One region of the Gulosibacter sp. genome, then DNA from elsewhere that is predicted to be linked to it. Evidence: predicted binding sites of a transcription regulator. Region 1 holds the regulator's gene; the other holds the start of a gene.
The links. Region 1 encodes HrcA, which represses chaperone genes, less so after heat shock. Its sites were predicted from a motif close to TTNGCACTCGNNNNNNNCGAGTGCNAA; they were not measured.

Region 1 (15,160 bases):
CATCCGGGTGAATGAACATTTGGTCGAGCACGTGGGTGGCAAGCCGCAAGATTTGTGTCTCGTCGACCGCCATATTCGACTCGTTATTGATCTCAATGCTCAAAATCGGCCTCCGGATTTTTTGCGTTCAGTTCGTACCTGATTCCTTGCATCGTGTGCAGTGTAGGCGTCGACAATTTCGCTTACGAGCGTGTGCCGGACCACATCCTTACTCGTGAGATACGCGAAGTGAATGTCATCGATGCCCTCGAGGACGCGCGAGGCCTGTTTGAGCCCGGACGCACCGCTCGGTAGGTCCACCTGGGTGATGTCACCGGTCACCACCATTTTCGAGCCAAAACCGAGCCGCGTTAGGAACATTTTCATCTGTTCCGGCGTGGTGTTTTGTGCTTCGTCGAGCACCACATACGCGTCGTTGAGTGTTCGCCCTCGCATGTAGGCCAATGGCGCGACCTCAACCACATTCGTCGACATGAGCTTGACGACAAGATCTGGTTCGAGCATTTCTCCCAGGGCGTCGAAGAGCGGACGCAGATAGGGGTCAATTTTCTCGGTGAGCGTGCCGGGTAGGAACCCCAAGTTCTCCCCCGCTTCTACGGCGGGGCGGGTCAGCACGAGCTTCGATACTTCCTTGTGCTGCAGAGCCTGGACGGCTTTCGCCATCGCCAAGTACGTCTTTCCGGTACCGGCTGGACCGATGCCAAAGGTGATCGTGTGCTCGTCGATGGCATCGACATAGTTCTTTTGCCCGAGCGTTTTTGGACGTATTGTGCGCCCTCGCGAAGTGAGGATTGACTCCCCGAGTACCGCCGCCGGTGATGGCGCTCCCGGTGTCTCGAGCAGCTGATTCGAACGGCTCACCGCTTGCGGATCGAGCAGGGTGCCCGATTTCGCCATTTCAGTGATCTCACGAACGAGCAACTCTGCCCGTGCAACATCATCGCGATGTCCGGAGATGGTGAGTTGATTGCCACGCGCGAGCACCCGTACCCGGGGATGTTCGCGTTCGATAGTGCGAAGAATCTGGTCACCCGGGCCGAGCACGCTCACCATCGGCACATCATCGATGGTGAGCGTACGCTCGACGTTCTCGGGTTGCAGCGGATCAGTTTCCGGCAAGAGTGCCTTCCTCGAGGCCGCCGGCCAGCACGTGTGCATGCACGTGGAAGATGGTTTGACCGGCCTCGGCCCCAGTATTGAAAATAAGACGGTATTGGCCGCCAGCGTGTTCCTCAGCCAGTGACTGTGCGGTGGCCACCACGTGTGCGAGCAGCGAGGCATCAGCCGCGGCAAGCTCTGCAACGTTTTGGTAGTCAGGGGCTTTTGGCACCACGAGTAGGTGCACTGGTGCCTGCGGATTGATGTCACGGATGGCGATCACGCGCTCATCCTCAAACACTATTTCGCTCGGAATCTCACGATTAATGATTTTGGTAAAGATGCTATCGGCCATGGCGGTAATACTACTGCTCACCACCGACGCAGTTTGGTCAATATCGCCGCAACCGCCGCGGGACCCGCAGTGGATGTGCGCAGCACATTCTCACCGAGCCGCACCAGGGATGCTCCACCCGCGCGGAATCGATCGAGCTCACCTGGCGAGATGCCACCCTCCGGGCCGATGATGAGCGCGAGTGTGGGGCTCTCGGTGGATTTTTCCGTGCCTAGTTCAAGTTCGCCAATTCCGGTGTCACCATCTGGGTCGAGTACGAGTACCCGTGCCTGCCCAATTCGCTCAGCCAACTGCTTCGTGGTTGCGACGGGCAAGATTTCGGGGATTCGGGCGCGCATAGATTGTTTCGCCGCTTCCCTGGCAATGGTGTCCCATCGCTGCTGTTGCTTTGGCGTCTTTTCGGGCGACCACTTCGCCACCGACCGCTCTGCTTGCCACGGGAGCACCGCATCCACCCCGAGTTCGACTGCGGCTTGCAGTGCCATTTCGTCACGGCCGCCCTTTGCGAGCGCCTGCACGAGCACAAGTCGCGGTGAAGGCTCTGGTTCCCTCACGGAATCAGCGGTTGCACGAACCCGAAATTCGGTCGCGTCGACCTGCACCACTTCGGCCGCCACACGCGTTCCGCGCCCGTTGAGCAGCAAGATTTGCTCGCCCGCTCGTAATCGCGCAACTTTCACCGCGTGACGCGCCTCCTCACCGGTCACGGTGAGTTCATCCCCGGCAGTGGCGGAATCCCACTCCTGCTGAAGATAGGCGTGTGCCACTAGCGGCCAAACTTTCCACGCAATTTGGAGAACAGACCCGGCTTCTCGCGAGAGAGTTCCGGACCGGCCTCGTGCTTGGAGCGCTCAGCGAACTGCTGCAGTAGCTCTTTCTGTTTGTGATCGAGTTTCGTCGGGGTCCGAACCTGCAGCGTGACCTCGAGGTCGCCGCGCTGAGTGGATCGAAGCCGAGTGATGCCACGACCACGCACCGTGAGGACATCGCCTGATTGCGCGCCGACCGGGATCTCCAACTCAATATCACCGTCGAGCGCTGGCAAGGTGGTGTTCGTTCCAAACACGGCGTCGATCATCGAGATTTCAAGAAGACACTCGAGGTCGTCACCGTTGCGGACAAATACCTCGTGTTCGCGCACTCGCACCTCGAGATAGAGGTCACCATTCGGTCCGCCGCCGGGACCGGCCTCACCCTGGCCCGGCAGGTGGAGTCGCAGACCGGAGTCGACGCCGGCTGGAATGTCGACCGGAATTGTCGCCTGAGCGCGAACACGGCCCTGACCGTGGCAGGTTTCACAGGCGTGTTCGATAACCGTACCGAAGCCTTGGCAAGCGGCACACGGTGAGGTCGAAATAACGGGGCCGAGGATTGAGCGAACCTGTCGACGAACCTCACCGGAACCGCCACAATCCGCACAGGTCACCGGAGAGGTGCCCGGTGCCGCGCCGCTGCCTGCGCAGTCCTCGCAGCGTGCGGCAGTGGCGACTTGCACATCTCGGTGGGTGCCGAAGATCACTTCATCGAGGTCCAGGTCAATCCGCACGAGCGCATCCTGGCCGCGTTGCGCGCGAGAACGCGGCCCGCGACCGCCGCCCTGGCCACCGCCGAAGAAGGCATCAAAAATATCGCCAAAGCCAAATCCGCCGGCAGCATCCTGACCACCCATGTCGTACTGTTTGCGACGCTGCGGGTCGGAGAGCGTGTCATAGGCCGCCGTGACGTCCTTGAACTTCTCCCCCGCCTCCGCAGAAGGGTTCACATCGGGGTGAAGTTTCCGAGCGAGCTTGCGATACGCCTTCTTAATCTCATCTTGAGACGCATCCTGGCTCACGCCCAGGGTTTCGTAGTGGTCTGCCAAAACTGGCTGCCTCCTTGGTTATTCGGCGTGATCGTTGAACACGCGCGAGAGATACCGTGCGACTGCGCGTACAGCCGCAATATTGCGCTGATAATCCATTCGGGTGGGTCCGAGAATACCGAGTCGAGCTTCGCCACTGTCCGCAACATAGCCCGAGGCGAGGATGCTCGTCTCCTCAAACGAAGAATCCTCGTTTTCGTGACCGATCGACACCGCGACTTCATGATCCTGCAAGTCAAGTTCGGCGACCAACCGTAGCAGGACGACCTGCTCCTCCATCGCTTCCAACACCGGCAGAATCGAAGAAAAGTCGCGCTCCGTTCGCGCGAGATTCGCGGCTCCGGCGATGATGAGCCGATCGTCGCGATTCGAGTTGAGCTGGTCCACCAGTGCGGTCACGATTTGTGAGGCGATGGTCTCTTCCGTACCCGTAAAGGGGTCAGTAAGTGGTTCCAATTTGACGCTCGCATCATGCAGCGTTGTGCCGACAAGCGTCTCATTGAAGTGGTGCCGTAATTTGACGAGGGCCGTCTCACTCACCTCGTGGTCGAGCTCGATAATGCGCTGCTCAACCCGACCCGAGTCGGTGATCAGCACCGTCAGGATGCGCCGCTCACTGAGCGCGACGAGTTCCAGTCGATGAATCGACGAGGTCAGCAGCGAAGGTAGGTGCCCGATCGCCACGGAGTTCGTCAACTGCGCGAGCGTTCGAACCGAATGCACCACGAGTTCTTCCGGATCGCTCGAACGTTCGAGGAACTCCTCAATCGCGCGCCGCTGCACCAGCGAGAGCGGTCGAATCCCCGCGAGCTGGTCCACGAATACGCGATAACCCTTATCGGTCGGAATGCGGCCAGAAGATGTGTGCGGCGCGGCAATGAGCTCTGCCTCTTCCAGTTGCGCCATGTCGTTGCGAATGGTTGCCGCAGAGACGCCGAACTTGTGGCGCTCGACAAGACGCTTTGACCCCACGGGCTCTTTCGTCTCGACGTAATCGCCGATGATTGCCCGAAGCACCTCCAGGCTTCGATCACTCACCACCGACACCACTCCATCCTGATCTCATGTTCTGCAGTGCCACCGCGGCGCAGTTTCCACTGCATCACTACTGGCACTGTCAAGGTACGACTGCTAAGTCTACGCGCGTTCCCACGAAAGACACCTTCGCAGCCACCGCACTGAGATACGCTGCCAGCGAGCAAAATCAATCACCACACGAAGGAAGACGTCGTGACGCAGTACCCACCGAACGATCCGAACGGCCCGCAGCAATCCGCAAGTCAGCCCTCGGGACCCGCCCACCAGGGTGATGTGTCGATGTGGGCTCACCTGCTGAACATCGTAACCGTGATCGGCCCGCTGATCTTCTGGCTCGTGATGCGCGAAAAAAGCTCGAACTACGATCGCGAAGGCAAAGAAGCCCTCAACTTCGGAATCACCGTCTTCATCGCTTCGCTGTTGGTAAGCGCGATCACGACGATCCCCTTTATTGGTTGGATCTTGGGCGGCCTGTTGTCATTCGCGCTCGCTGTCGCCGTGATCGCGCTGGCAGTAATGGCGGGAATTCAAACGAACAAAACGGGCGGCTACCGTTACCCGTTCTCGCTGCGTCTCATTAGCTAAGGCCGGTGCCTCATCGAGGCTGCGCGGTATTCGCTACGTGAGTGTCCGAGCGATCACGTCGGCGAGCAACCTGCCTCGAAGGGTCGGAATGATTCGGCCCGCCAATGCTTCTCGGGCATCGATGAGTTCGTTACCGATCAGTTCTGCCACACCGGTGCGGGCGTCCGCCGGAAGCTCGCTAATTGGCAGCCCCTCTCGCAGTCGTGTGCGCAGCAACACGAACTCGTCGAATCGCTGTTCGCTCGTGAGAGCTTCGTGCCCCGCTGCGGGAGACTCTCCGGAATTGAGTCGATTCGCGTAGGCAGCGGGATGCTTGACATTCCAGAACCGCACGCCGTTGATGTGGCTGTGGGCACCCGGACCAAATCCCCACCAGTCGGTGTCTTGCCAGTACGCGAGATTGTGTCGCGAGGGAAATTTCCCACCCTTGGACCAGTTCGACAATTCGTACCATTCGAACCCAGCGTTGCCGAGTAACTCGTCCGCGAGCTCGTACATGTCCGCTTGCAGGTCATCATCCACTTCGGCAATTTCGCCGCGGCGGATTTGCCGGGCAATTGCGGTCCCGGCCTCAATGATGAGCGCATAGGCAGAAATATGATTCGGTGACATCGAGATCGCGTGCTCGAGAGAAGCGCGCCAGTCTTCAAGGCTCTCTCCCGGCGTACCGTAAATGAGGTCCACCGAGACCTCGAGCCCCGCATCCTTCGCGGCCTGCACCACTTCGGGGACACGCGCCGGGTCGTGCGTGCGATCGAGCGTTGCGAGCACGTGCGGAACCGCGGACTGCATCCCGAAACTCACGCGGGTGACGCCACCCCGGCGGAGCTCCTCAAGGTAGGCGCGATCAACCGAATCGGGGTTGGCCTCGACGCTGACCTCGGCACCCTCGCGAATCCCGAAGGTGTCACGCAGCCGAGCGAGCACGTCGATGAGTGCGGATGCGGGTAGCAGCGTCGGTGTGCCACCGCCGAAAAAGATTGTGCTCAGCGGAGCGTCCTGACCCGCATCGACAAGTACGCGGCGCGCGAGCGCGATTTCAGCGAGGACTTTCTCCGGATATGACTCTTGCGATACCGAACCCAGCTCGGTGGCGGTGTAGGTATTGAAGTCGCAGTAACCGCACCGCACCCGGCAGAACGGAATGTGCACATAGGCACCGAACTGTCTACCGGCGATGCCCTCCCGGACAGACTCGGGCAGGGCACCATCGGTGGGTACTGGCTTACCGTCAGGAAGGGCGCTAGGGGGCAACTCGGCCGTTCGCGTTGAAGACCTCGGCGGTGAGCGGCATTTGCTCGGCCCAGAGCGTTTCCATCTGCTCCGCGCACAGTTCAATTTCGCGCTGCGGGAAGGACGGGAATGCCGAGCCTTCGACGAGGCGACGCAGTGACAGGAAGTTCATGAGTGAGCGGGCATTCATGGTCACGTACATCGAAGAGTAAATGTTCAGTGGCAGCACCATACGGGCCACCTCTCGGGCAACACCCTCATCAAGCATCCGCTGATAGCTCGCGTAGGCAGACTCAGACTCCCGGCGAATTTCGGCGGCAACCAGTTCAGTTTGCTCCGGCGTGCCTGGGAAGAACTCGTACTTTCCGGGTCGACCCTCTTGGCGAAGATTGCGTTCCGGCGCGGGAATGTAGAAGGAAGGGCGCAGCTGACGATAGCGGCCCGATTCTTCGTTATAGCTCGCGATTCGGTGCCGCTGGAACTCACGGAATACGAAGATAGGTGCCTGGACGTAGAAGGTCATCGAGTTGTGCTCGAAGGGAGTGCCGTGGCGATCGCGCATCAAAAAGTTGATGAGTCCTCGATCTCGTTTTTGGAGTTCTTCACCGTCGCCTTCGACCGGGATACTCTGTTCTCCGATTGTCGAGACCCGTGCGGCAAAGAGCACATCGCGGTCCTGGGCTTGCGATCGGACAAGTTCGACGGTGACGTCGCTGCGGAATTCAATCTCTTCACTCACTCGTCAAGCCTATCTGTTTCTAGCTCGATTGCCTTCCGCATTGCCTGTCGTGCGCGGGCGGTGTCGCCGGATGCGCGATACGCGAGAGCGAGCCTCGCCCAGGTGCGGTAATCCTCGGGCGCGGCTTCAACTTCTGTTTTCCAACGGGGAAACTCTTCGTCTGCAGCCTGCCGCACCGGGAGCCCCGAAGGTCGCTTGGGCAAGGTGTCCTCGGGCAGTTCACCCGCATCCGCCATTTTGGCGAGCACGCGGTCTCCCTGCTGGGCAAACCGGACATCACGCCAAATGAACACAATTCCTAGCAGCGGGAAAACTATCAGCGCCGCACCCATGATGATGCCGATGAGTTCACCGCTGGTGATCATCCCCCAAACCATGCCACCAATGGCGATCAGGTAAATGACGATCAGCGCGAGTAACACGTAGACACCGATGCGGGCGCCGGACCATCGTTTCACTTGCTGTCGCCGATTCCTAAGAGTCGATCAATGCCCACGGTGAGGCCCGTTGTCTCGGGCCCCGCGTGAATAGCGAGGCGAATCCCCTGCTCATAGGCCTGATTTGACATTGTTTCGTGCCGAATCGTGAGGGTCTCGCCCCTGCCGCCGAAGATCATCTGCTGATCCGCGACCACACCACGCAGTCGAAGCGCGTGTACCGGGATGCCGGCAACGACTTGCCCGCGTGCCTCCTGGTCGGGGTTTGGTGGCGTCGGTTCGTTTCCGCGTGCCGCAGCGATGGCTTCGGCAGCTCGAACAGCGGTACCGGACGGTGAGTCGACCTTTTTGTCGTGATGTGCCTCGATGATCTCGATCGAGTCATAAAACTGCCCGGCAATGGTTGCGAGGTGGGTACCGAGCACTGAACCCACTGAGAAATTTGGGACGACGATGACCCCTCGACCAGCAGGGATGCGCTCTTCGAGACTCGCAAGGCGTTCCTGGCTCCATCCGCTGGTACCGATCACGGCGTTGATGCCATTGTCGAGTGCGAAGTTCACGAGCTTTTCTGAGACTTCGAGTCGAGTCACATCGATCAAAACATCCGCACCGAGCATCTCTTCCGGCGAGGACTTGCTCGTGAGGGCGGCGTGCAGTTCGAATGCGTCCGTCTCCTCGATGATCGACTGGATGAGCGTTCCCATCCGACCGCTGGCTCCCGACAGTGCCACTGAAATTGTCATGGCATCTACGGTACCGCCACCCAGGAACAGTTTTTGCCACACACCATTAGCATTGCGACCATGATTCATCTGGTCGATATCAGCACGGACACCGCGATCGCGAAAGAACTGCTAGAAGAGTACGTTGCCGATCGACTGCGGACCAGACCGGCTTCCGCGTCCGACTACCGTGCGCCACGACCCCACCCATCACAGTTCATCGCACCTGCCGGTCGATTCGTGATCGCCTACGACGAGGATGCTGCGCTCGGCTGCGCGGGTATTCGCAGCATCCAGCCGGGTCGGGAGTTCGTCGACAATGGTTTTGGTGGCAGCCGATGGTACGAACTCAAGCACCTGTACACGCGACCGACGGCACGCGGTCGCGGGATTGGTCAAATCATCATGGCTTCATTGAGTGAGAGTGCCAAAGTCTTTGGCGGTGACCGTCTCGTTCTCGACACTCATTCATCGCTCGATTCCGCCGCCCGCCTCTACACGAAACTCGGGTTCGTAGAGATTCCACGCTTCAACGACAATTCCAATGCCGACCGCTGGTTGGGTAAGACGCTCTAAAGGTCGGGGAACCAGTTCACACCGGTGCGCTCGCTCGGTTCCAAATGCGAGAGGTCACCAAAGAGTTTGAGTTCATCGGGCCGGATCGAACGTCGGCGAAGTACCGTAAGCGCCGTGTTCCCGGTACCGAGGGTGAGCCAATTCCATTCGGGCAAACCGAGCAGTTCTCGTACGAAGTAGCCGATCACGAAGTTGTGGGTCACGAGCAGGGTGTGTTTATCCTCGCGGCTGCGGGTAAAGAATGTGCTGATTGCATCGTTCATTTGTGCCTGGCCGGCTTCGATATCGGCAGGATTCACCCCCGAAAAGAAGCTGTCATAGTGCGCGGGTGCGTCCTCGCCCGAAGACGGCACGCAGTCGAAGAGCAGATTCGTGGGCGTCACGGAGGGGCCCTGCGTGTAGCTGTCGATAATCGCCGCGGTCTCCAGCGCACGGTCCAACGGCGATGTGAAGGACTGCGAGAAAGGCACCGTCGCAAGCCTGCGTCCGATCGCGTGTGCCTGAGCACGACCCCGCTCCGAGAGCGGGCCATCGTCGATACCGTGTTCGGCGTGTTCCTGCTGTCCGTGCCGAACCAGGTAGAGGAAATGGCTCATTAGAGCGCCTCCAACTCCAACTGTGCTTCATCGGTAAGCGGCCCAATGGTTTCCGCGGTCAGATCTCCCGCCACGATTTCCTGGGCAAGCTCCTGAATCTCCTCGCGCGTAGTCGCATTCATCCGCGCAATTGCCGTGTCGAGGTCGATGAATTCGCCCAGTACGAGTTCCGATCGCGACAAGCGATGCATCCGACTATTCATCGATTCGAGGGCGAGTGCTCCCCCACCGGCACCCGCACCCTGGGCATCCGCAAGTTCTTCCTCGGTGACTCCCGAGGCCGCGATCTTCTCGAGTTCGCCACCAATAACGCGAATCGCTTCGGCAGCTTTATTCGGCAAAAATGATGCCGAAACTCCTGTCACGCCAGCATCGGCGTGGCTCGCACCGAATGAGAAGACCGAATACACGAGGCCACGCTTCTCCCGCACTTCCTGGAAAAGCCGCGAAGACATTCCCCCACCGAGAATGTGGTGCAACAGACCGTATGGGGTGCGTCGATCGTCGACCGCGGTGATACCGCGCGTGCCGAGGATGATGTGGGTCTGTTCAAGCTCTCGCGGAATCACTTGAATCCGCTCTCGCCGCTGATAAACGGCTGGGGCGTCGCCACGGCGTTGTATCGGTTGCGCCGCACGACCCAGGTTCCAGCCGCCCTTTTCTAATCCCTGTTCGAGTCGACGCAAGGCCTCATCGTGATCAACACGTCCTGCAATCGACACCACGAGTCGTTCGGGACGGTAGTAACGCTGATAAAAATCCCACACTTCCTCACGCGTGGAGGCGAGGATTGATTCCGGCGTACCGGCGATAGGCCGGCCCAGCGGATGATCGCCAAAGAAGTTGCTGTAGAACCGGTCCCAGAGCACATCCCTGGGATCGTCTTCGGCCATCGCGATCTCTTCGAGGATCACGCCTCGTTCGAGCTCAAACTCAGCGGGATCGAGCAGCGAAGAGGTGATCATATCGCTCAGGACATCGATCGCCATTCCGAGATCTTGGTCACGGACCCGGGCGTGGTACACGGTCTGCTCACGCGAGGTGGCAGCGTTGAAGTCGCCCCCGACACGCTCAAAGTCGAGCGCCACATCCCGTGCGGAACGGTTCGGCGTGCCCTTAAAGAGCAGGTGTTCAAGGAAGTGGCTCGAGCCGTACTCTCGATCGGTCTCGTCCCGTGAGCCCAGCGGTACGAAGAAGCCAATGGCTGCGGACGCCGCGCCCGGAACATCTTCGGTGATGAGGCGGACACCGGAGGGAAGGATGGTTCGTCGAAGCGTGGCACCCCCTGCGACTTCTTCTTCAAGTGAGGGCAGGTCTAATGGCAGCGGAATCGGCGAGGTCATAGCGTGCCAAAGCCTACCTGTTGCCGGTGATACCTGCTGGGGTCGGTGTCGATTCGTGACGTTTGTGTTTAACGATTGCCTTGAGGCGGCTGTCATACCGGCTCTGGCACTCTTGAGATGTCCGAACTAGAGAAAGGGCCACATGTCGACGCCAAATACCCCATCAATCCCGCAGAACAATCCGTACGAGCAGGTACCCGAGGCTCCCGCGATGACGCTCCGGGCAGCGTCCTTCAACGATGGCGAAACGTTGCCGCTGGCGCATGTCGGTGCCTCACACGGTGGTGAGGCACTCTCCCCCGAGCTGAGTTGGGATGCTGTTGAGGGTGCCGAGTCCTATACGGTGACCGTGTACGATCCGGATGCTCCGACGATGTCGGGCTTCTGGCACTGGGTGGTGTACAACCTGCCAGCCGAGTGCACCAGTCTCGCGCAGGGCGCCGGCACCGGAGACCTCGCCGATCTTCCAGAAGGCGCCGCGCTCGGCTATAACGAGGCGCTCGGCCGCGAGTTCATCGGTGCCGCACCTCCTGCCGGTCACGGTCCACACCGCTACTTCTTTACCGTTCAGGCCCTGAACACGCGCCTTGACCTGCCCGATAATCTCACGGCGGCCCGGGTGCACTTCATGCTTCGTGAGCACGTGATTGCTCGTGGTCACCTCATGGCGACGTTCGAGCAACAGGCCTAGATCAGTAGGCGGGCTTCCCGTCCTGGAACATGAATAAGGTCGGCACCTGCGTTTGCGGGTGCCGACCTTATTCATGAGTCGCGTGAGTTGCGGGAATTAGTCTTCCGAGGCGACTTCCTCTTTTGCTTCTTCTTCTTCCTCTACCACTGGCTCCAGCGAGAGCTTGCCGCGGTCGTCAACCTTGGTGATGCGAACGAGCAGCTTCTGGCCGACGTTGAGGACATCCTCAACGTTCTCGACGCGCTTACCACCCACGAGCTTGCGCACCTCGGAAATGTGAAGCAGTCCGTCTTTGCCCGGGAGCAGCGAAATGAATGCGCCGAAGGATGCAAGCTTGACCACGGTACCGAGGTACTGTTCGCCCACTTCGGGGACCTGCGGGTTCGCGATCGCGTTGACGGCGTCACGAGCGGCGTCCGCTGCGGGACCGTCTGCAGCACCAATGAACACGGTGCCATCATCTTCAATCGAGATGTCGGCGCCAGTGTCTTCCTGGATCTGGTTGATGATCTTGCCCTTGGGACCAATCACCTCACCAATCTTGTCGACCGGGATCTGTACCGAGATGATGCGCGGTGCCGTGTCGGCCATCTCGTCGGGCTGGTCGATGACGGGGTTGATCGCACGGTCGATGATCTCGATGCGAGCATCATGTGCCTGCTTCAGTGCTGCGTCGAGCACCTCGGAAGGAATACCGTCAAGCTTGGTGTCGAGCTGCAGTGCGGTGATGAACTCGGGCGTACCGGCGACCTTGAAGTCCATGTCACCAAGCGCATCCTCAGCACCGAGAATGTCGGTGAGTGCGCGGTACTGCGTCTCGCCGTCAACCTCTGCGGACACGAGGCCCATTGCGATACCCGCAACGGGCGCGCGAAGCGGCACACCGGCGTTGAGCAGCGATAGCGTCGAAGCACACACCGAACCCATCGAAGTCGAACCATTCGACCCGAGTGCTTCGGAGACCTGGCGGATCGCATAGGGGAAGTCCTCGCGCGAGGGTAGAACCGTGAGCAGTGCCTTCTCGGCCAGGTTGCCGTGACCGATTTCGCGGCGCTTGGGTGAGCCAACACGGCCGGTCTCACCGGTCGAGTAGGGCGGGAAGTTGTAGTGGTGCATGTAGCGCTTCGAAGTCTGGGGTGACAGCGAATCGATCTGCTGCTCCATCTTCAGCATATTCAGCGTCGTGACGCCAAGAATCTGCGTCTCACCACGCTGGAAGATAGCCGAACCGTGCACGCGAGGAATCACATCCACTTCAGCATCAAGCTGACGGATGTCGGCCACACCGCGACCGTCCATGCGGAGTCCTTCGGCGAGGATACGACCGCGAACAACGTCCTTGGTAACGGACTTGTAGGCAGCCGAGACCTGTGTCGACGCACCCTCTGGCAGCGTTCCCGCTTCGATCTTCGCGGCGATTTCGGCCTTGACGCGAGTCTTGAGCTCATCGTCGGCGTTCTGACGCTCGATCTTGTCGGCGATCTGGTAGACCTTCTCCAGGTCCGAAGTTGCAAGCTCGGTAACGGCTGCGAGAACTTCCTCGGTGTAGGACGGGAAGGTCGGGTATTCCTGTACCTGCTTGTTCACCTGGCCGGCAACGTCGAGCTGGGCCTTGATGAGCTGGGTAATAAACGGCTTGGATGCTTCGAGGCCCTGGGCGACGACTGCCTCGTCTGGCTTCTGGCCACCATCCTGGATGAGCTGCCAAGCGTTGTCGGGTGCCTGTGCCTCGACCGTCATCACTGCGATATCTTCGGAACCGTCCTTGCGGGTGATGAGGCGACCGGCAACGGTGAGTTCGAAGGTGGCTTCCTCTGTAACCTGCGTGTAGGTCGGGAACGCTACCCACTGGCCGTCAATGAGCGCAATGCGAACGGCACCGATTGGTCCCGAGAAGGGAACACCCGAAATCTGCGAGGACATGGAGGCAGCGTTAACTGCGAGCACGTCGTAGGTCTCATTGGGTGCGATGGACATCACCGTAATTACGATCTGCACCTCGTTACGCAAACCATCGATGAACGATGGGCGCATCGGGCGGTCGATGAGACGGCAGGCGAGAATAGCGTCGGTCGAGGGTCGTGCCTCGCGGCGGAAGAACGAGCCGGGGATAACACCCTTCGCGTAGCTGCGTTCCTCAACGTCCACGGTTAGGGGGAAGAAGTCGAAGTTTTCCTTGGTGTTCTTCGAAACACTCGTGGCGCTCAGCAGCATGGTTTCGCCGTCGAGGTAGGCAGCTGCCGAACCCTGCGACTGCTGTGCGAGGCGGCCGGTTTCAAATCGAATCGTGCGGGTGCCGAACTTACCGTTATCGATTACGGTCTCGGCGAACTTAATTTCTGGACCTTCCAAAGGTCATCTCCTTGTGTCGTCCGCACGCGCACAGCACGAACCGCAACCACTCTTGGGTTCCGGGCTGACCGTCAGTAGGAGCTCACCGGATATCTACGTTGCGAAAGCCGGGGTGCCGCCACCGAAGATCAGCATGAGCTAATCCGCGCGCGGGTGAATACGAACTTCCTGATCGTACCAGGGCGCCCCGGCCTTGCCTTGGAGCTACTTCGCCGCGTCGAGTCCCGCGATCAAGTCGGCGATGAGATCCGCCACTGGCTCGATACCCACAGAGAAGCGAAGAAGACCCGCGGTGATCCCCGCAGCATCCTGTGCCTCCTGTGTCATTGAAGCGTGAGTCATCGTTGCTGGATGCGCTACGAGCGACTCGGTACCGCCAAGCGACTCGGCGAGGCTAAAGAGTGCAATGCGTTCCACAAAGCGTCGAGCCGCCTCCTGTCCGCCGGCGAGTTCGAAGGAGAACATCGCACCGAAGCCATTTTGCTGCTTCGCCGCAATATCGTGTCCCGGGTGTGATTCGAGGCCGGGGAAATAGAGCTCTTTGATCGCGGGGTGACCCTCGATGGCCTCAACAATCGCGGTCGCGTTCTCGAGGTGACGTTGGATGCGCACATCGAGGGTGCGAAGGCCCCGCAATACCAGGTGCGAGTCTGCCGGGCTCGCGGTGAGTCCGAGCACATTAGCCCACCAGCTAAAGAGTTCAGCGTGGTCGTTACTCTTGGCGATAACGGCGCCTTGGACAACATCTGAGTGGCCGTTGAGGTACTTGGTGACCGAGTGCACAATGGCATCAACACCGAGATCGAATGGTCGCTGGATGAGTGGCAGGAAGGTGTTGTCAGCCACAACCAGGGCACCGACTTCGTGGGCAACCGTAGAAATCGCCGTGATGTCGGTGATTCGTAAGAGCGGGTTGGAAGGCGTCTCAAGCCACACCAACTTGGGGCTCAGCGTTCGAAGTCGTGCCGATGCGGTTTCTGTGTCAGAAAAGTCCACCGGCTCGAAGGTGAAGTGGCCCTTTTTGCCGAGCTGTTCGAACACCCGCCAGCTACCGCCATAACAGTCGTGTGGGTACGCCACGACATCTCCCGGCTCGAGCAATGCGATCAATGAGAGGGTAACCGCGCCCATGCCCGTGGCGACGATGGTTGCCCCGGCGCCACCTTCGAGTTCTGCAAGTGCGTCGCCAAGCAGGGCGCGAGTGGGGTTTCCGGAACGCGTGTAATCGAATTCTCGAGGCACCCCAAACTCGGCGAAGGTGTAGTTCGAGGAACTGTACAGCGGAGGCACCACCGCGCCCTGTGCCGTATCAGTTTCGATTCCGGCACGGATCACCCGGGTGAGGCTCGAAAATTCGGTCATGACGCACTTCTCCTTGTCTCGACTGCTCATAGTTGAGCGATGCACCGACTGTATGACGGGACAAAGTGTCAACGCTTCGACCGCGACTCTTGACGTCACAATCGATCGCGCGAAATAGTGCGGTGAAATACCAAGCTGCCCCCACCGAATTGGCGGGGGCAGCTGGTAA
Region 2 (15,160 bases), on a different contig from region 1:
CGGGCCGCGCATGCCGTGTCACGATAATGACCTTGGTGGGGACCGACCTCAGGATCCGTTCGGCCGCTTCGACCCCATCCAAACCGGGCATTTCCAAATCGAGCAGACACACATCCGGCTGCAACTCGTTTGCGAGCGTGACCGCCTCCGTGCCGTTATCGCAGGATGCGACGACCTCGATGTCCTCTTCGAGATTGAGCAGCGCCGTCAGTGCGGTGCGGATGAGGTCCTCATCATCGGCGAAGAGTACTCGAATCATTGCGGCAGCTTTCCGGTCAGGGTGAATTCTCCGTCTTCGATGCCTTCAGTGACCTCGCCGCCCGCTTCGCGGAATGCGGCGCGCAGACCGCTGACGCCGCTGCCGGATGGTGTCCGGTGCAGTGCAGTTTCGGTAGCGTCGCCATCAGCACCAACCGGGACCGCGCCGTCGTTCGTCATGCGCACGAGAAAGTGACGATCTTCGCTGGTGAGTTCGAGGGATGCGCGGCTCGCATTCGGTGCGTGGCGGAGCAGATTGGTTGTCGCCTCACGAACGAACCGTCCCACAAGCGCGTTCGCCTGATCGGTCTGTGGAGTTTCGTGAATGTTCAGCGTGCATTCCGTGCCCGCGGCACTCAACACATCAACCACGTTATCGAGCTCCTGCTCGAGGGTGACTTGCTGGTAGCCCCGGGCGATCGAACGAGTCTGGGCGAGCGCATCCGCCGCGAGTGTTCGTGCATCGACGAGCTGCTCACGCGCTGCTTCGAGATCCGAATCAAGCAGTCGTTCGGCAAGTTCGGTCTTCAACGCGAGCACTTGCAGGGTGTGGCCCTGCACATCGTGCAGTTCGGATGCGAATCGCAGCCGCTCTTGCGTCTTTGCGAGATCGGCTTCGGTTCTTCGTGCGTCATCGAGTTTTCGGACGATATCCCATGCCCATGTCGAGATATACAGCGTGAATGTGATGAAGACGGCGAAAAAGATCACCCAGACGCTTTCGGCCGGACTCGACACCGCGACGTGCAGTAACGTGACGGCGTTGGCAGCAGCAATGAGAGTGTAGGACCAGCGCTTGGGCAATATACACGCGAGCAGCGCGAGGCTCGTCAGGAGCGGCAGCGTTCCCGTGGAGAAATCTGGTCGCACGAAGAACGCGTAGCCCGCGAGCACGAGCGACACCGCAATCGCGATCCCAAGCCCGGCTTTTTGAATCACGGGGCCTTCGGGGCCGCTGTGGAGTCCGTTGCGGAGCAAACCGATGCCGAATAACAGCCCGATTAGTACCGCGATGATGGCAACATTGACCCACGCGTCGAGACCGATGGCGTAGCTGTGCGTGAGAATCGCGAGCGCACAGATTCCGAACATCAACACAAAGCTCGTGAGCGTGTAGAGCCAGCTCGCGACCACGCCTTTGCCGGGTTTCTTGGTGTCTGCGGTGGCCATGTTGCCGAGTGTACGGTACTGACAATTGTCACTACTCGCGTGTGACTTTGACCCCGAAAAGTGGGGTCATTACTGCTCTACAGCGGCCGCGGCGAATCCGGAATTCTTGGTATCAACGTCGCAATACCTGCGATTTCCATCACGAAAGGATTCCCAATGTTCAGCGAACTTATTCCGGGCCTGCAGTCATTCGTTGAGGGCCTTCCGGTGGTCGTGCAGTTTCTGGGGATTGCCTTGATTAGTGCGATTCCCTTCGTCGAGTCCTATTTCGGCTCGGCGGTGGGAGTGCTTGCGGGGTTGCCCGTACCACTCGCAGTCGGTGCGGCCGTAGCAGGCAATGTCACCACAATGCTGTTGATGGTGTTTGGTGCGAGCGCCGTCCGCGAGCGGGCAATGGCGAAGCGTGAGCCGGTGGAACGCTCACCCCGGCAGCAGCGACTTGCGCGGATGCTCGATCGGTTTGGTGTGCCGGTCGTGAGCCTTGCCGGTCAGGCAATCTTGCCGAGCCAGATCGTTGCCGGCACGATGGTGTCCCTCGGCGCGAAGCGCAATGGCGTAATCGGCTGGCAACTATTGTCGATCGTCCTGTGGGGTGTGCTGTTCGCGGCACTCGCACTCGGCGGGCTGATGGCATTCGGCTAGCCATGAATGGACAATCCTGAATTTGAGGGTCTAGGCCTTAGGGAAGGTCTCGACCCTCAACTTCAGCTTGGTAGTTGTAAGACGGGGCCGCAGGGATCATCAGGCGGGAAGGCCGTCGAACTTCAGCCGAGACCGGAGGCTGTAAGTGGGTCGAAGCCCTCGGAGGCCATCAGGTCGTGGAGTTGGCGACGGCGAACACCGACGTTGCTTCCCTCGATGATCGGGTAGGCAAGCGCGTCATTGAGGTGGTGCACGAGTGGGAAGCCCTCGTCATAGGCCGAAACACCGACCACCTTGATGAGGTCGTTCACTACCTTGAGGCCGGTTTCGGATCCAAATATCTTGGCATGCAGCGCGAGTTCGCCACCGGCTGGATGCTGCGCGATCACGGCGTCGAGGGCCCGCCAAGAAAGCAGTCGCATTGCCTCGATCTGGCCCTTGGTGTCTGCCAATACATCCGACACAGCCTGGTAGTCGATGATCGGGTTCGGGCCACCACGGTGCTCGGTACGTGCAAAGTCAAACGCGACTTCCCATGCCTTGCGTGCTGCCGCTGTCGCGAAAGAACCGATAGAGGCACCGCTGGCCATGAATGCATTGAGAGTCAACCGCACGCCGTCGCCTTCCCTGCCGATGAGGTTCGACCGCGGCACCCGAACGTCGGTGAGCGTGACGCGACAGGTCATGCATCCTTTGAGCCCGGGAAGATCGTAGTATTCCTCAACCTCGATATGCCCTGCCAGCTGTTCTCGTTCGGCGACAATGAGCGAGACACCGCCGGGCGTGCGGCACACAAGGGTCATAACGTCGGGGCCATTGCCGTCCCAACCTGGCAGGAGCGACGACCATGCCTTCCGACCATTGATCACCCACTCGTCACCGTCCGGAACCGCAGTGGTCAGCACACCCGGTGCGGGAAGTTCGGCACCGAAATTTGCGCTGCCTTCGGGCTCGCTGAAGGCCATCGCGGCAACTGGCGCACCGGTGGTGGCTAGGAAGGGTGCTACAAAACGTTCGATCTGTTCGGGCGTGCCCGCTTCGTAGACAGGAGCCAGAGCAATTAACGGCCCCGCGAGGGTAATGAAAAAATCAGGTGATTCGGCCGCAATCTCTTCGATGAAGATCGCCGCATCGGCGCCGCTTGTCGCCGTGCCGCCGAAAGGTTGCGGGATGAGTCCTCGGAGCATGTCGGCGGCGACGGCCTGTTCGACCGCGGGCTTGAGCAAGAGTGACCGCGTTTTCGGGTCGTGTTCTTGACGCACCTTTTCCATCAGCGGGGTGAGGACCTCTTGTGCGAACTGTCGAGCGCCGGATTTTAGTTGGTTCTGTTCCGGACTGAGATCAAAAGAAATGCCCACGAGTTGCTCCTTTGCGACTTGATAAACAGCGCACGCGAATACGGGCAGCTGCTGCGGTGATGATCACCGCAATTGGTGCAACCAAGTCTGTTCATCGTTCCGCGCGGGGGCCAGACAAAACGTGCAGCGCGAGTTGGCAATTCATGCGTGGATTTCGCGGTGTGCTGCCGGCGAATGTCCCCAGACCCGTCGGAATGCCCTCGAAAATGAAGTGGGTTCTGGATATCCCACATTTGCGCCCACGGCAGCGACGGTTTGGTCCTGGTACAAGAGCATTTCTGCAGCCGCAGTCATCCGCAACCCTCGAAGTGACTCGGCAAATGTCTGGTCGGAGTCCTCGAATAGGGCGTGAAGCCGTCGAGGCGAGATACCGAAAACTCGGCTGACTCGTTCCACCGAGAGATCGGGATCGGAGAGACTTGCTTGTAGGTATTCGAGCACCAGGGCACGCGAGAGAGGTGGGGCGAGCTCCGTAGCAACTGGCGCTCCCGATGCTTCGTCAAATGCGGCAGACACGACTGCAGCGAAGGCACGGCTGAGGTCGGTGCCTGCGGCATCCGGGAATGAACCTACCAGCGACCAGAGTGATCGAATCATCCCGATAGCCGTAGCACCGGCCGGGCTCGATCCGGTCGCGGTGGCGAAAGGAGCCCGGCTGCGCAGCAGCGCGCCAGAGAAATATTCCCGGGGTAACCGGAACGAGAGCATTCGCCAGTCGCGATCGAATCCGAGGGCAAAAGGCTGCATCGTGTCGAGCACTGCGAACTGGCCGGGGGCGATCACCGCTTCGTTGGTGCCTTGCCGGACGAAGCAGTTGCCGACGAGTTGGAGATTCACGAAGAAGTAGTCGTCTTGAGTATTCGCGACTTCTTGTCGACCGTGCAGTGTGGCTTGCTCTGGGGAAGAGACGCTGGCGCGATTTAGCGGGCCGAGCTCGCGCGTTTCCACCGTAGCGGCGAATCCGTTCACTCCCGCTACAGGGATTGGGCGCAATGGCACGAACGCCTGGCAAATCACTTGCTGGTAATACTCGAACTGGTGTGCCTCCGGCAGCGTTCGAGTGTCCCACCTGGCCATTTCTGAAGCCCCTTCGATCGATGGGGCAAGCTTAGCCACAGAGGGGGAGAAAGGCATCCCAATGGACCGATAGGAGAATTCGCCGCGAACGCCGAGGAAGCCGGTCCAGTGAAGGTGCCGATATTCACTCCACCGCCTCTACACCTTGCGCAGCAAGACGCGGTCCACCGAATGGTCGGATGCTTTGCGCAGGATCAGTCGGGCGCGAGAGCGTGTCGGCAGGATGTTTTGCTCCAAGTTCGGCAGGTTGATTGACTGCCAGATGCCGCGGGCGGTGGTAACCGCCTCATCGTGGGAAAGATCAGCGTAGCGACGGAAATACGAGGATGGATTCGCGAACGCGCCCTCCTGCAAGCTCAGGAATCGCTCTTCATACCAGCGCGTGATGTCGTGAGTGCGAGCATCCACGTAGATCGAAAAGTCGAACATATCGCTCAGAGCGAGCGCGTTATTCACCCCGGGTGGCTGCAGCACATTCAGCCCCTCGACGATCAGCACATCGGGTGCGTTGACGACGATCTCAGCGTCGGGCACGATGTCGTAGATCATGTGCGAATAGAACGGCGCGCGCACCTCGGGAGCCCCGGACTTGACCTGTGTCACGAACCGCAGCAGCGCGCGCCGGTCATAGGATTCGGGGAAACCCTTGCGGTCCATGAGCCCGCGGCGCTGCAGCTCCGCATTCGGGTAGAGAAAACCGTCGGTGGTAATGAGCTCTACCCGCGGGGTGTCCTCCCAACGACGGAGCAACTCGCGAAGCAGCCTCGCGACAGTCGATTTGCCCACCGCCACAGAGCCAGCAACACCAATGACGAATGGCGTCTTGGTGGCCCGCTCGCCGAGGAATGATGTGGTGGATCGGCGCAATTCACGGGCATTCGCAATATAGATATTCAGCAGTCGTGAAAGCGGCACAAAGACCTGACGCACTTCGTCCACGTCCATGGGATCGCCAAGGCCGCGCAGTCGGTTGACATCCGATTCATCGAGGGTGAGCGGTGTAGTAGGCGCGAGTTCAGCCCACTGCTCCCGTTCCACCTCGACAAATGGTGTTTGCCACTGCGCCTCTTCGCGTCGGCCATGAATACGCATGATCAGGCCATCTTACGTTGAACCTCGGAATTTGACGTGCCGGTGATCAGGAAATGGCTGGGTGGCTCAGTTGGAATGCGCAATACTTATCGCTATGTGTGGAATTGTTGGATATGTAGGAGACCGCCTCAGCCAAGACGTATTGATGGGTGGCCTCGGTCGCCTCGAATACCGTGGCTACGACTCGGCCGGAATCGCAGTGGTGGACCCCGAAGGGGAACTCCACCACCGCAAGCGCGCCGGAAAACTGCAGGTTCTTCGGGATGACCTGGAGGCACACCCCTTGGCCGATGGCCACGTGGGTATCGGCCACACGCGTTGGGCGACTCACGGCGCCCCGAACGACGCTAATGCCCACCCCCACCTCGCCGATGACGGCAAGCTCGCCCTGATCCACAACGGAATCATCGAGAACTTTGCTGAACTTCGCGGCGAACTGCTCGCCGAGGGCGTCGAACTGCTCTCCGAAACCGACACCGAGGTTGCCGCGCAGCTCATCGGTCGCGAGTACCGCAAGGTGGGCGACCTTGAGCAGGCCTTCCGCAATGTGGTGACTCGCCTCGAGGGCGCGTTTACGCTGCTCGCGATTCACTCGGAGCAGCCCGACGTGATCGTCGGCGCGCGGCTCAACTCGCCGCTCGTGATCGGCATTGGCGAGGGCGAAAACTACCTCGGCTCGGACGTGGCCGCATTCGTCGAGCACACCCACCGCGCGATCGCCGTGGGCCAGGCGCAGATGGTCGTGGTCCGGAAGGAGTCGGTCGAGATTACGACTTTTGACGGCCAGCCCGCAGAAGGCGAGGCGTTCGACGTCGATTGGGATGCATCCGCCGCCGAAAAGGGCGGTTGGTCCTCATTCATGGCCAAAGAAATTGCCGAAGATCCGGAAGCGGTTGAGAACACCATCCGCGGTCGCATTGTGGACGGCCTCGTTCGGTTGCCCGACCTCGAGGCACTCAACGACGAATACTTCCGCGACATTGACCGCATCCTCTTGATCGCCTGCGGCACGGCTTACTACTCGGGCCTCACCGGTTCCTATGCACTCGAGAAGTGGACCGGTATTCCCGTCACTGTCGAGCTCGCGCACGAGTTCCGCTACCGCGAACCGGTGATCACCAACCGCACGCTCGTCGTGTCACTCTCGCAGTCGGGTGAAACCATGGACACGCTCATGGCGGTGCGCTACGTGCGCGATGCCGGTGCGAAGACGATCTCGATTTGTAACACGCAGGGCGCGACGATTCCGCGTGAGTCGGACTCGGTGGTGTACACCTACGCGGGCCCAGAAGTGGCGGTCGCCTCGACCAAGGCCTTCGTGGCACAGATCGCGGCGATCTACCTCCTCGGTCTGCACGTGGCCAAGGTGCGTGGCACGCTCACCGACGAGGAGATCCGCGTCGAAACCGAAGAGTTCCAGACCGTGCCGGATAAGGTCCGCGAGGTGCTCAAGCAGCACGACCGCATTGCGGAGCTCGCGAACTGGATGTCGGACACCCGTTCGGTGCTCTTCCTGGGCCGCAACACCGGCTACCCGATCGCGCTCGAGGGTGCGCTCAAGCTCAAGGAAATTGCGTATATCCACGCCGAGGGCTTCGCCGCGGGTGAGCTGAAGCACGGGCCGATCGCGCTGATCGAACCCGGCCAGCCGGTATTCGTGCTGGTACCGAGCCCGCGCCACGAGAACGGACTGCACGCCAAGATCGTCTCGAATATCGAAGAGATCCGCGCCCGCGGTGCCCGCGTGCTTGCGGTGGCCGAAGCGGGTGACGCCTCGGTGCTTCCGTACACCGACGACGTGTTTGCGACGCCGCCGACCTCACACTACTTCGAGCCCTTCCTGAGCGTCGTGCCGCTGCAGTATTTCGCGCTCGAACTCTCCAGCGCGAAGGGACTCGACGTTGACCAGCCCCGCAACCTGGCAAAGTCCGTGACCGTCGAATAGCCAACAGTGATTCACGGCATCGGAGTTGACACCGTCGAACTCAGCCGTGTGGAACGCGCGCTCGCGAATGAGAAGTTCGCGCAGCGCGTGTTTTCACCGGCGGAGCTCGAACTGCCGCTCTCCTCGATTGCTGCTCGATTCGCCGCTCGCGAGGCTGCGGTGAAAGCCCTCCGCGGGCTGCACGGGCTGACCTTGCGCGATTTCGAAGTGCGAAGAAATCATCTCAAGGCGCCGCAGTTTCTTCGCGGCGAGCGGTTGGATGCGGTGCTGAGTTCCCTGGGAATTGGGTCGTTGCATCTCTCGCTCGCGCACGATCGCGAATACGCCACCGCGTTTGTGGTGGCCGAACGGCAGGAAGGAAATACCGAGTGAACCCGGTCATCGAGGTCGATCTGGATGCGATTCGCGCCAACTATCGGTCGTTTGAGGCTGCGGTGGGTGTCGGTGTCATGCCGATCGTGAAGGCGGAAGGCTACGGGCATGGCGCACTCGCGATCGCACAGGCGGTGGTCGCCGCCGGTGCGCCGACACTCGGGGTTGCGGATGCGCGAGAAGCGATCGCGCTGCGCGATGCGGGGATCGATGTACCCATCCTTTCCTGGCTGCACTCACCGGTGCAGGACTGGGAGGCCGCCTTCGCCGCAGAACTCGAACTCGGCGTGTCCTCCTTCGACCTCCTCGCAATAATTGGCGAACGCGCAGCACACCGGCCCGGTGACAGCCGCATCCGGGTGCACCTCAAACTCGATACCGGCCTGGGGCGCAACGGTGCGCGCGAAATCGACTGGGTGGGACTATTCGCACAAGCACGCGACTTGGAACGCGCCGGACTCATCCACGTAGTGGGGATGTTCAGCCACCTTGCGGGGGCCGGTGAACAAGCGGATCTCGAGCAGATCGCCGCGTTTGAACGGGGGATCGCGCTTGCGAAAAGGCTCGAGCTGCGGCCGGACTACGTGCACCTTGCCGCCACCGGAGCAGCGCTGCGGTATCCGCAAGCACGCTATGATTTCGTGCGCCTCGGCATCGGGCTCTACGGGCTCTCGCCGTTTTCACCCGATGAAGAACCCGGTATCGCGCTCAAGCCCGCACTCTCGCTGCAAGCGCCGATCAAGCGGGCCGATGACGGCTGGTGCATCGAAATGGGCACCGCCCACGGACTTACCCCGGTTGCCGCCGCGCTGCCACCGTTCGTGGACAATCACGGGGACCGTTGGCGACTTTTGCGGCTCGAAGCGAACCACAGCATCCTCGAACCCCTCGACGAACTGACGAACGGGGTACCGCGAACCGCCTTTGTGATCGACCGCGAACCGGGCCGTTCCGCCACCGCAGATGATTGGGCCAAAGCGGGAGGCACGATTAACTACGAGATCACCACGCGACTGTCCCAGCGCATCCAGCGCGCCTATGTGGCGCCGGAACCGCTGCAGGCTGCCGAAGTGAGGGCAGCCGGTGGCGAGCGGCGAGTCTCGCCTCGGCGGCAGGCAATTATTGACCTCGACACCTTGCGGGTGCGCTTGCAGCAGCAGGATGTGCCGGTGGACCTGAGTGCGGATGCCTACGGCCACGGCATGGCCGAGGTGCTCGGGCTCGTGCTTGAGGCCGGTCTCCAGCCGATTGCGCGCACGCAGCTCGACCTCGAAGTGCTGCGTGCCCACGGTGCCACGAACGCCGCGCTCGTGCCGGAGGCTCCCGCTGAAACTCGGATGCCCTACGGCTTCGACGCTTCGGTATTCGGCGGTGCGACGCTCGGGCTGCGCTCAGAACTCGTGCACGTGAAGCGGGTGCAGGAGGGGCAAGCGGTCAGCTACGGCTACGAGTGGCGGGCATCGCACTCGACAACGCTCGGACTCGTCCCAATCGGCTATGCGGATGCGATTCCACGCTCGGCCCTCGGGCATGCCTATGTGAGTGTCGGTGGCGTCGCGGTGCCGGTCGTCGGCCGTGTTGCGATGGACCAGGTGGTCATCGATCTCGGCGACATTGAGTCCTGGCCGGGCATGCCCGTGCACATTTGGGGCTCGGAGACCGGAGACATCAGCCTCGGGGACTGGGCACACTGGACCGGACTGACTCCCGAAGCGCTGTGTGCGAGCCTCGGTCCGCGGGTCGAAAGAATCTATCTCTCGCGGGAACCCTTCGAGGCCGCGCAATTCGGCGGTTCGAGCGTGCAGGGCGGATTCGGAAACTAGGCAGAATGAGTGACGCATTGAACGAATCGACCGGCAGCGAACGCGCTGACGACGCCCACGAACTCAGCCGCAGCATCCGCTCCTCGGAGGACATGGAAGGCTTCGGCGCCCGTCTCGCGGCAGAGCTGCGGGCGGGCGACGTGCTCGTGCTCACCGGCCCGCTCGGCGCCGGAAAAACCACGCTCGTGCGCGGCCTCGGCGAAGCGCTAGGCGTGCGTGGCACCGTCGCCAGCCCGACCTTTGTGATTGCCCGAACGCATCCCGCACTGGCCGACGGCCCCGCGCTCATCCATGTCGACGCGTACCGATTGAATTCGGCGCTCGAGCTTGACGACCTCGACCTCGACTTCGATGCCTCAGTCACGGTGATCGAGTGGGGGAGTGAGTACGTCTCGGCAATCGCCGAATCCTGGCTCGAAATCGTCATTGAGCGCGCTCGCGCGGGGGACGTGGACACCGAGAACGATGAGGATGCGCGGCAGGTTTCGCTGCGCGCCGTTGGCGAACGCTGGGCGAGCGTTCCGCTCGCGACCATCCTCGCTGGCTGAGCCGACGTAGACTGGGAGATATGCTCCTCGCAATTGACACGTCCGCAGGGACCGACGTCGCCGTGGTGTCAGAGGGGGGACGAGTCCTCGCGCAGGCGCGAACGACCGATACCCGCCGCCACGCCGAAGTGATTGGTCCCAGCATCAGCTATGTGCTGCGGCAAGCCGGAATTGGCCCACAGCACATCACCCAGGTTGTCTGCGGTATGGGCCCCGGATCATTCACCGGGCTCCGAGTCGGAATCGCGGCCGCGCGAACCTTCGCCTTCGCGCGTGATGTGCCGTTCATCCCGATGCCCAGTCACGAAGCCATCGCGCACGAATGGCGACAGGAGCATCCGGACCACGAAGGTGCGATCAACGTGACCACTGATGCCCGCAGGCGGGAACTTGCCTTGACGCACTTTGCCGAGACCGAGACCGTCGCGCGCGAGTTCGAGCTGGTCGCGCCGGATGCGGTCCCCACCGAGACCACGCACGTCGCCGCCGATTCTGTGGCCGCGGCTCACCTCGCGCTCGCCTGGCTCGATCGACAAGCAAGGGGAGTGCCCGCAGACCCCGACGAAGTGCTGTACTTACGCGCGCCCGACGCGAAACCGGGTGCGGTACCGAAACGAGTGACCACGTGAAGAAGATTGTGATTCGGCCCAGTGTGATTGAGGACGCCCCGGCGATCGAGCGACTCGATAAGGATGCGTTCCCGCAGGACTCCTGGAGCCTCGCGACGATTCGTTCGGAGATCGAAAGCGATCACACCGGCTATTGGACGCTCACCAACGGTGAGGACATTTTTGGCTATGTGGGGGTGCTTGCTGGGCAAGGCTCGGGCGAAGCGGATGTCCAGACCATCGTCGTTGCCCCGCGTGTTCGGCGAGACAATTGGGGAACGAAACTGCTGCGCGAAGCGCTCGAATGGGCACAGGCTCGCGGCACGAAGCAGGTGTTTCTCGAAGTCCGTGAAAGCAATGAGGCGGCACGCACGCTCTATGAGCGGCTCAGCTTCGAAGCGATCGGTCGCCGCGAGGGTTACTACGCCGGCAGCGGCGAAAGTGCGATTCTGATGCGCGGCGAAATCGGTCGGGTGCTCACCTCGGCAAATGCGAAACTGCTGCCCGCCTTCCCGCTTGAACCACTCGTGCTTGGGATCGAAACAAGCTGCGATGAAACCGGGGTGGGCATCGTCCGCGGTACCACGCTGCTGGCGAATACGGTGGCGTCATCCATGGACGAGCAGGCCAAATATGGTGGTGTCGTTCCCGAGGTTGCCGCCCGAGCGCACGTTGATTCGATCGTGCCGGTGCTGCGCGAAGCACTCGACACCGCAGGTGTGACCCTCGACGACCTCGATGCGATCGCGGTCACCAGCGGCCCCGGACTCGCCGGCGCCCTCATGGTGGGTGTGGGTGCCGCGAAGGCACTCGCCATCGCGCACGACACTCCGCTGTTTGGCGTCAACCACCTCGTCGGCCACGTCTCGGCAGACCTGCTGCGGGAGGATGCGGAGCCGGTCGAGTTCCCCGCAATCTCGCTCCTGGTCTCGGGCGGCCACACCTCGCTGCTGCGGTCTGAGTCACTGGTCGGTGACTCGGAGCTGCTCGGCGAAACCATTGACGACGCTGCCGGGGAAGCCTTCGACAAGGTTGCGCGCGTGCTTGGGCTGCCGTATCCGGGAGGGCCTTCCATCGACAAGGTCGCGGCCGAAGGGAATCCCAAGGCCTTCCGCTTCCCACGTGGCCTCACGCATCCAAAAGACCAAGAAAAGCACCGCTTTGATTTTTCTTTCTCGGGGCTCAAAACGGCGGTGGCTCGCGAGGTTGAAAGATTTGAGGATGCTGGGGAACCGGTCCCGGTAGCCGACATCGCCGCATCCTTTCGCGAAGCCGTCGCCGACGTGCTGCTCAAGAAAGCACTCGCGGCCTGCGAAGCCTACGACACGCCCCGGCTCCTGCTCGGTGGCGGTGTGGCTGCGAACGCGCGCGTGCGCTCGCTCGCTGCGGAACGCTGCGCGGCCGCGGGAGTCTCCCTGCACATCCCGCCACTTTCCCTGTGCACCGACAACGGCGCGATGATCGCCGCGCTCGGCGCCCAGCTGGTAATCGCAGACCACGAACCCTCCACACTCGAAATTGGCGCCGACTCAACCCTGCCGATGACCTCGGCACAGGTGGACGATGCATTCGAAAAATCTGCGACTTCAGTATCTAGCTAAGAATCTCGTAGGTCAGAGACCATAGGATGATCGCATCCATCAGGGGAGGAGCCTCGGGAATATGACCGATACGAACGGTGCGAAGGGCGAACCGCGCGCCACGCCCGAAGACGCGGAAGACGCGCACGAGGTGGTGCCCGCCGCTGGCGGCACCTTCGGTGTCGGCAGCGATGAATCAGGATTCGGTAATGCTCCGCTCCCGAGCGATGCGGAGCCAGTAGACGACGCGCAGGCGAGCTCGAGCGGTGACCACACGATTGACGCGGGCGGTCTCGAGCCGTCGACCGCCGAGTCGAGCGACTCGTATGACAGCCATATTGACGTCGGGCAGCTCGATCCAGATATTGCCAGTGGCAATGGCGGCAACGATTCGGTGCCGGCCAATGGCGGTACCTTTGGCGTGACCCACGATGAGTCTGGCTACCAATCTGCCAGTGGGCATCCGGATGCGACCCCCTACGGTGGCTCCGGGCTCGGCTCCGCGCAGGGCGAGTTTGGTGCGTTCTCGACACCAGCGGGCACGCCTGAAATGGCCCCGCCGCAATTCGGTGCCGAAGCACCGGCCGCGTCAGGAAGCGACACGCTTGCCTATGTTGCGGTGGCGCTCGGCATCCTTGCGCTACTGCTACTGATGTTGCCGAGCTGGACCTGGATTGCCGGTGGCGTGCTCGGCGTGGCTGCCGCAGTGCTCGGCGCGATGCGGATCAAGAGCCCCGGCAAGCCATTCGCGATCATTGGCTTGATCGCCGGAATCGTCGCGATCGCCATCGCAGCGGCAACCGCGGTGGTTGTCTTCATCGTGTAGGGCTGTGGCTTTTGGCATGCGGTTTGCCAGGTGCGGGATTTTCTCGGGTCAGGATGCTTGTGGTCGTCGTGTTGAGCGCCGGGCCATCTCTCGTTCCGGGACGTCTGTATTCTTCGAGCAGGGGCGCCGGGATTTCGGGGGTCAGGATTCCAGTCTTCCACGCGCTTTGGCCTCGGTGACTCGTGCGTACGCTATCCGCGTACAGGGTCGCGAGTCGTTCCAGGTGGCACCATCAGGATTCGCGACATAGACTTCAGTTAGCACCCTCAGGGTGAGAGTGCTAACTCTCGAACTTATACACATCGTTTCGCCTAGAAAGAGGTCAACAGTGTCGGTGAACATCCAGCCACTCGAAGATCGCATTGTCATTCAGCAGGTTCAGGCCGAGGAGACCACAGCATCGGGTCTCGTTATTCCGGACACCGCCAAGGAGAAGCCCCAGGAGGGCGAGGTCGTGGCAGTTGGCCCCGGTCGCTTCGACGAAGACGGTGACCGTATCCCCATGGACGTTGCAGTGGGCGACAAGGTCATCTACTCGAAGTACGGCGGCACCGAGGTGAAGTACTCGGGTGAGGAATACCTCATCCTCTCGGCACGTGACGTGCTTGCAAAGGTTGTTGCGTAAGTAGCGACTTTGCTTAGCGCGAGACTCTGCGCAATGAGCGGGCTCCGGTTTCTCCGGGGCCCGCTTTATTTTCCGGGCGTGGGGTGCTGGCCAGTTCCGTGTATGGGTACTCGCTCCCGGCGTGCATCCGCTTCGTGAATTCGCACTTACTCCCGTCGCGCACTTACTCCTGTCGCGCATCCGCTTCTGTCGCGCATCCGCTCCGCCATTCATCGCAGGTGGTCGTCATCATTGCAGGTAGCGCTCATCATGGGTGAAGTACGAACCATGATGAGCGCTAGCGACCATGATTACGCGCGCTGGCTGCCATGCTGAAGCAGCGAGCCGACGCGCTACAGACGCTAGACGCGCTCGGCCAGAATCGCGACGCGGCGATCGCCGAGCCGAGTGCAAATGAGCGTCGCGGCCGAGTCTCCCCTGAGGCTCAGCTGTTTGCGGAACTCGGACGGATCAAGATCCACGCCACGCACCTTGATCTCGAGCGTGCCGATGTCGCGAGATTTGAGTTCTCGCTTCAAAAGCGCCTTGTCGAGCTTGAATTGCTCGACAACTCGAAAGCTCTGCACGAACGGGTTTTGCGTTGCCTTATCGGTGGTGATCCAGGCGATTTCCGGTGCGATCATCCGGCCACCGAGTTGCCGTGCGAGATCACCGATGAACCGTGCGCGAATAATTGCCGGGTCGGGCTCGTGAAGCCACGTACCCAGGTCTCCCACCGGCGCATCCACTGATTCATCGGCAGCTGTTTTGGCAGAAATCTCGTGACTTGCGTCATCCGTGATCGCAAGCACCGAACGGCGAATACCTGGGCGAGCTGCGGGTCCGAGCCAGACGCTGCACTCGACAAGATCTCCGTCGACCGATACCCACTGGGCCTCACCGTCTTCGGGGAGTAGTTCGTGTGGGAATGCGGGCCCGAGTTTCACGCCGACCGCGCGGCGGGCGAGGCTTACCGGGCGGCCGGCTGCGTTGTCCGGCCGACCGGCTGCTTCGACCGTGGGCTCGGATGCGCCGTCGCCGACCGCGGGCTTGGATGTGCTGTTCCCGTCCGGGCGTTCCACCGCGGCATCCTCGCCCCGCGGCGATGCACCTTCCGCGCATCCGAACGCGAAATCCAGCGAGGGCTGCCAATCGGCCGGGTCTGCCAAGCGTCGCGATGCGCCGCGCTCAGTCGCACCATCTCGCGCAGTGCGACGAGCCGGATCGAGGAAGACGCCGTCGAACTCGGACAAATCC

Region 2: a site for HrcA is predicted at 13,557-13,583, ahead of groES (co-chaperone GroES). Genes of this name have one in related genera too.

What each region holds. Positions count from the first base shown of each region.
Region 1 is NZ_JBQDBE010000001.1:262,907-278,066, reverse strand. It holds gene ybeY (rRNA maturation RNase YbeY) at 1-103, opposite strand, end outside; gene ACTHXA_RS01355 (PhoH family protein) at 100-1,053, opposite strand; gene ACTHXA_RS01350 (HIT domain-containing protein) at 1,106-1,453, opposite strand; gene ACTHXA_RS01345 (16S rRNA (uracil(1498)-N(3))-methyltransferase) at 1,471-2,220, opposite strand; gene dnaJ (molecular chaperone DnaJ) at 2,220-3,314, opposite strand; gene hrcA (heat-inducible transcriptional repressor HrcA) at 3,333-4,355, opposite strand; gene ACTHXA_RS01330 (DUF4870 domain-containing protein) at 4,545-4,937, shown strand; gene hemW (radical SAM family heme chaperone HemW) at 4,971-6,191, opposite strand; gene thyX (FAD-dependent thymidylate synthase) at 6,181-6,909, opposite strand; gene ACTHXA_RS01315 (hypothetical protein) at 6,906-7,367, opposite strand; gene dapB (4-hydroxy-tetrahydrodipicolinate reductase) at 7,364-8,092, opposite strand; gene ACTHXA_RS01305 (GNAT family N-acetyltransferase) at 8,153-8,647, shown strand; gene ACTHXA_RS01300 (histidine phosphatase family protein) at 8,644-9,243, opposite strand; gene ACTHXA_RS01295 (M16 family metallopeptidase) at 9,243-10,586, opposite strand; gene ACTHXA_RS01290 (YbhB/YbcL family Raf kinase inhibitor-like protein) at 10,729-11,277, shown strand; gene ACTHXA_RS01285 (polyribonucleotide nucleotidyltransferase) at 11,374-13,629, opposite strand; gene metB (cystathionine gamma-synthase) at 13,834-14,991, opposite strand.
Region 2 is NZ_JBQDBE010000029.1:10,322-25,481, forward strand. It holds gene ACTHXA_RS14235 (response regulator transcription factor) at 1-259, opposite strand, end outside; gene ACTHXA_RS14240 (sensor histidine kinase) at 256-1,428, opposite strand; gene ACTHXA_RS14245 (hypothetical protein) at 1,585-2,070, shown strand; gene ACTHXA_RS14250 (acyl-CoA dehydrogenase family protein) at 2,193-3,428, opposite strand; gene ACTHXA_RS14255 (AraC family transcriptional regulator) at 3,570-4,505, opposite strand; gene coaA (type I pantothenate kinase) at 4,644-5,597, opposite strand; gene glmS (glutamine--fructose-6-phosphate transaminase (isomerizing)) at 5,692-7,542, shown strand; gene acpS (holo-ACP synthase) at 7,549-7,914, shown strand; gene ACTHXA_RS14275 (alanine racemase) at 7,911-9,737, shown strand; gene tsaE (tRNA (adenosine(37)-N6)-threonylcarbamoyltransferase complex ATPase subunit type 1 TsaE) at 9,830-10,285, shown strand; gene tsaB (tRNA (adenosine(37)-N6)-threonylcarbamoyltransferase complex dimerization subunit type 1 TsaB) at 10,306-10,914, shown strand; gene tsaD (tRNA (adenosine(37)-N6)-threonylcarbamoyltransferase complex transferase subunit TsaD) at 10,911-12,494, shown strand; gene ACTHXA_RS14295 (hypothetical protein) at 12,556-13,299, shown strand; gene groES (co-chaperone GroES) at 13,628-13,924, shown strand; gene ACTHXA_RS14305 (THUMP-like domain-containing protein) at 14,266-15,160, opposite strand, start outside.